2 linked regions of the Flavivirga eckloniae genome follow. The protein of the gene in region 1 interacts with the protein of each later gene in a pairwise test. Links are inferred from orthologs where the notes say so. Each region holds a gene or a part of one and is shown on either strand. Other genes may lie near its edges.

Region 1 (2,734 bases):
TTTTAGCAGAAGAGGAGCGTGGTTTTAACCAGATGGTTTTATATGGTAGGGATATTACAATTGATGATATTGTTAGTAATGCGAAGCGCTTTCCTATGATGGCAGAGCATCAGGTGGTTATTGTTAAGGAAGCTCAAGACTTATCGCGTACTATTGAAAAACTGGCAGCTTATGCCGAAAATCCACAACCTACCACAGTTTTAGTGGTTAACTATAAGTATAAAAAGATTGATAAACGTAAAGCTTTATATAAAACCCTGAAAAAAACAGGTATAGTTTACGAAAGTAAAAAGCTTTATGAAAATCAGGTAGCCGATTGGATTCGTCGGGTTTTGGCTCCTAAAAAATACTCAATTGCTCCCAAGGCCGCCCAGATGCTTGTTGAGTTTTTAGGAACAGATTTAAGTAAAATAAATAACGAGCTGGAAAAGCTTCAAATTATTTTACCAAAAGAAACTCAAATTTCACCAGAACATATTGAAGAAAATATTGGTATTAGTAAGGATTATAACAATTTTGAGCTTCGAAAAGCTATTGGAGAAAAGAATACGATAAAAGCATACCGAATAGTTAATTACTTTGCAGACAATCCTAAGGATAACCCTATGGTTGTAACCGTATCTTTGTTGTTTAACTTCTTTTCTCAGTTACTTCATTTTCATGGATTAAAGGATAAATCGCCTCGAAACGTTGCTTCTGCCTTAAAGGTGAATCCGTATTTTGTAAACGAATATATTACTGCGGCAAGACATTACCCAATGCGTAAAGTAAGTGCTGTGGTTGCTACATTAAGAGAATTTGATGTAAAGAGTAAAGGTGTAGGAGCTCATGCAGTTCCGCAAGGTGATTTATTAAAAGAATTGTTGGTAAGAATATTATCTAATTAAAATATGGCAGTAGATATTCACGAAAGCTGGAAACCTTATTTAGAAAAGGAATTTGAGAAACCTTATTTTAAGGATCTGATACGTTTTGTAAGATCTGAGTATAAGTCTCAAACATGTTTCCCGCCAGGAAAACAAATCTTTAATGCTTTTAACCATTGTCATTTTGACGATGTAAAAGTAGTTATAATTGGTCAAGACCCTTACCATGGTCACGGACAGGCCAACGGTTTATGCTTTTCTGTAAATAATGGCATTGCTCATCCGCCTTCATTAATCAATATTTTTAAAGAAATTGAAGCAGATTTAGGTATTCCGTATCCAGAAAGTGGCGATCTTATGCGTTGGGCAGACCAAGGGGTGTTATTGCTAAATGCTACATTAACAGTTAGAGCACATCAAGCAGGAAGTCATCAAAAGCAAGGTTGGGAGACTTTTACCGATGCTACTATAAAAATTATAAGCGATAGCAAAGAGAATATCGTGTTTTTACTATGGGGTGGCTATGCCAAGCAAAAAGTAAAGTTGATAAACACTAATAAGCATAAGATATTAACTTCCGGACACCCTTCACCCTTAAGTGCAAACAGGGGCTACTGGTTTGGAAATAAACATTTTAGTAAGACTAACTCCCTGTTGGAGCAAGCTGCTCAGGCTCCTGTTCGTTGGTAATGTGAGGCGTAAGCACCACAGGTTTTTTATTAGGCTTAACTGTTCTTTCAATTTTGTTAGAGCTAAATTTTAGCAATAACAAATTGATTGTTACGAGTACGGTGAGGGAGATGGAAATTGTTAATAGCATATCTTCGGGGCATTAAAACATCGGCAAAATACAATTTTTGTCGATCAAAAACAAACTTAATTAATTATTAATCAAATATTAACGCAAAATTAGTAAATATAGAGCTACGTACAATAAGTAGTTCTACGTATATTTTACATTTTTAATATTATGATAATTCTTACTTGTAATAATTAAGGTTTTCTTATTTTTTTAAGAATTTTTTTTGAAAGTGCATGTTTATTTAACGTAATTGATATTGCTTTTAATTTAAAATAAGCTTCACTCATATAAATATAGCCGCCATTGCCCACTCTTTCCGAGTCTTTTCCCCACGAATTCTTCACTTTATAGTAGGTATTTCCAGTTTGGTCTTTCAATAATCCGGTGATATGCATTAAATGATCGTCTGTGGTGTTAAAGTTTTCAAATTCTTGTTGTCTTAATTCTTGGGTTATTGTTTTTTCTTCCGAAACATTTACAAAAGCATCTTCTATTTTTATGTCTTCCTTTGGGATAATTGCTAAACCATATTTGGAAGAAAATGCTTTTTCGCTAACATCACAGTCCAACTCAATAGTGAAACCTTTTTCGAGAGCATCATTTACAATACGTGTTAATTCATTCAGTTCTACATTGAAAAAAAGACCATTGGAAAAATTATCAGGAATGTTTAATATAAAATTTGTGTAAAAGGGTTTATGGGCGAACGAAGTAATGGTAACATAGTCTTTTGGGTTAATGCCCATTTGCTGCATAAAAGATATTGGGGTATGTTGAACATCATTATAACTAAACCTAGAAACATTTTTACCGAGGTAAGTATCTAAAATAGCATTAACATCTTTTTTCCAATTAAAACTTCCAGGTTCCTTTATATAGTTATCTAAAGTTTTTTTCAACGTATCTACTAATTTAGAATGGTCGTGTTTGGTACTTTCGTTTAACAAGCCTGTATAAGTCGTATTTGGTACAAATCCGTGTTTCGATATACTATTAATAACATCATGAGCAAGTCCACCCTCGCTAAATTGTGCTTTTCCTTGTCTCATAATATAGTTCCAGGATT
Region 2 (2,937 bases), 4.1 Mb from region 1 along the record:
TTAGCAACCGTATCCTCTAGAGATAAATAGCTTTTTCCTCCAGCTGCATTGGTATGGCCACCACCGTTAAAATGCGCTCTTGATAATTCGTTAACAGAAAAATGTCCTTTTGAGCGTAACGATATTTTTACAATACCTTCTTGCTTGTCTTCAATAAAAATAGCAGCTAGTACCGTGTTGTTTAATGATAAAGCATAATTAACAACGCCTTCGGTATCGCCTTTCTTATAATTGTATTTGTTTAATTCTTCTTGCGAAAGCGTTATATAAGCTGCTCTCGATTCTGGAATTACTTTTAAGTTGCTCAAAGCGCACCCCAGAAGTTGTAAGCGTTCATAACTGTTAGTATCGTAAACATTGTTGTGAATGTTGGTGTTATTTGCGCCTTTTTCAATGAGTTGGGCTATTATTCTATGGGTTTTGCTTGTGGTAGATAAAAACCTAAAGGAACCAGTGTCTGTCATTATACCAACATATAAACAGGTCGCAATGTTGGAATCAATCAGGTCAGTATCACCTAACATATCAATAAAATTGTATATCATTTCGCAAGTAGAACTCATGCTAACATCGCTAAACATATAAGTAGCATAATCATCGGGTGCTTGATGATGATCGATCATGATTTTTAAGGCATTGCTATTAGCTAATACCGTTTCCATATTGCCGGTTCTGTGAAAAGCATTAAAATCTAAAGTGAAAATAATATCTGCATTTTCTATTAACGCATCGCAGACTTTGGTTTGAGAATCATGTTTTAGAATAACATCATTACCCGGAATCCATTTTAGGAAGGTAGGGTAATCGTTAGGAACTAAAACATTTACCAAATGGTTACCTTTAATAAGGTAGTGATACAAGCCAAGAGTAGAGCCAATAGCATCTCCATCTGGATTTTTATGAGGTACAATAACAATCTTTTTTTGGTTAGATAATAGTTGTTTTATACTTGTTATATCTTGTTCATTCATAGGTGACGAAGATACAATTTTTTTTAACCAGAATAATGAATCAAATAGTTGTTATGACGCTTGTGATTGTAATTAAAGATAAGATTTAATAGGCTAAAATGACGATAAAACTTAACAAACAAGGCAGAGATGCGTTTTGTAATCGCTTTAATACAAATGATATTTTAATGTGTTATGTTGGTTAACAATTTAATGATTGTTTTTAATGATAATTACATTACTTTTGCAGCAAAAGTAAAACTATAAAATGGTAACAAACAGAACATTTACAATGCTTAAGCCTGATGCTGTCGAAAAGGGACACATTGGAGCTATATTAGAAAAAATTTCGGCTTCAGGATTTAGAATCGTAGCCATGAAATTAACGCAAATGACTAAGGCTGATGCTGAAGCATTTTATGCGATACATAAAGAACGTCCGTTTTTTGGAGAGCTGGTTGAATATATGACTCGTGGACCTATTGTTGCAGCTATTCTGGAAAAAGACAATGCTGTTGAAGATTTTAGAACATTAATAGGAGCGACAAACCCTGCAGATGCTGCCGAAGGAACTATTCGTAAATTATATGCAGCTTCTATTGGAGAGAATGCTGTACATGGTAGTGATAGTGATGAGAACGCTGCTATAGAAGGTGCTTTTCATTTTTCTGGTAGAGAAATGTTTTAAAAAATGTCATTCAAAGTATAGCGAAGAATCTTATTCATAAATAAGTTAAAAAGACTATGTAGAGATTTTTCGCTTACTTCGACTACCTTTGCTCAGGTCGCTCTGGAAATAAAGTAATTGAGTTAATTATAAAATTAATTCCATAAAAAAAGTCTATCATTTTATGATAGACTTTATTTGTAAATTAAAGTATATGTTTATTAGACTACTTTTACGTTTACGGCGTTTAATCCTTTTCTACCTTCTTGTAGATCGAATTCTACTGTATCACCTTCACGAATTTCATCGATAAGTCCTGAAATGTGTACGAAGTGTTCTTTGTTGTTGTCTTCTTCAATGATAAATCCAAAACCTTTAGAATCATTGAAAAATTTTACGGTACCTTTACTCATGTTATGTTATATAAAAAATTAAGTGACAAATATACACAAATAATAATAGCTTTTATACTTTGAAGAAAATTTTTACATAAAGTTTACTTATCTAATCATCGGAGTACCAGTTTTTTAATAATTTCCTTACCTAAATCTTCGTTAAGCATATCGATTATTTTTTGCTTACCATAACTTAGTTCCTCCCTTAAAACACTGGAAGTCAGTTGTACGTATAGGGTGTCTCGTTCTAAATTTACAGAGGCTGTATAGTTATTTACACCATTGCCCATAAGTTTGGTCCAAGCGTCTGCAACATTAACCTTGTTTAAGCCTTTTTCTAATTTATTTGCTTCTACAAACTCTTTTAATGCATCACTTATGCTTATATGTTCGTTGTTTCGTTTTGCCATTAGATTTTGTCCTGTTTTTGGGTTGTTTGAAATTTAAATACTAAAGTCAAACAATCTTCTTACATGTTTTTCTTTTTGATACCAGTCATTATATACTAATTCAAGATTTTTGACTTTAAAGCTACCAAAATCATAATTTCTAAAGTCTTCAACTGATTTTAAAAATTCAGATTTTTGATTTAATTTGTCACTAAAGCGACATATGGTTGCATGAGCTGTTTGTATTGAGTAGCGTTTGTCAATACTTTGCTCTAAGGTAGTGTTTTTAAAGTTTTCTCTTAAATTATTTCGGATGATATTTAACGATTCATGATTCATAATTCATAAAACCTTGAACCATTAAACATGACGGTGAAGCAGTAATTCCTTTAAAATTAATTTCAAGTTCAGTATTATAATTTAAACTTTGGTTGATGACTTTTATATATTCTGATATATCTATGTTTTTTAAATGAAAACCATCGTAGCATGATATTATGGACATCACTGTAATATGAATATCTGAATTTTGATAA

What was found.
Region 2: the proteins of ung (region 1) and C1H87_RS06425 interact in binary tests that used the Escherichia coli proteins (3 or more experiments, as listed by UniProt). The link is inferred for Flavivirga eckloniae from one-to-one orthologs.

What each region holds. Positions count from the first base shown.
Region 1 is NZ_CP025791.1:5,615,253-5,617,986, forward strand. The notes cover bases 4-2,723. They hold ung (uracil-DNA glycosylase), read left to right. Parts: upstream 4-890; coding sequence 891-1,556; downstream 1,557-2,723. Other genes in these bases: holA (DNA polymerase III subunit delta), read left to right, coding at 4-887; C1H87_RS23025 (C1 family peptidase), read right to left, coding at 1,860-2,723. Outside these bases: more of holA, read left to right, coding at 1-3; more of C1H87_RS23025, read right to left, coding at 2,724-2,734. UniProt on the Escherichia coli protein: Excises uracil residues from the DNA which can arise as a result of misincorporation of dUMP residues by DNA polymerase or due to deamination of cytosine.
Region 2 is NZ_CP025791.1:1,531,687-1,534,623, reverse strand. The notes cover bases 6-2,928. They hold C1H87_RS06425 (nucleoside-diphosphate kinase), read left to right. Parts: upstream 6-1,218; coding sequence 1,219-1,638; downstream 1,639-2,928. Other genes in these bases: C1H87_RS23540 (hypothetical protein), read right to left, coding at 2,730-2,928; C1H87_RS23545 (hypothetical protein), read right to left, coding at 2,456-2,740; C1H87_RS06415 (DUF721 domain-containing protein), read right to left, coding at 2,126-2,422; C1H87_RS06420 (cold-shock protein), read right to left, coding at 1,839-2,030; C1H87_RS06430 (DHH family phosphoesterase), read right to left, coding at 6-971. Outside these bases: more of C1H87_RS06430, read right to left, coding at 1-5; more of C1H87_RS23540, read right to left, coding at 2,929-2,937. UniProt on the Escherichia coli protein: Major role in the synthesis of nucleoside triphosphates other than ATP. The ATP gamma phosphate is transferred to the NDP beta phosphate via a ping-pong mechanism, using a phosphorylated active-site intermediate.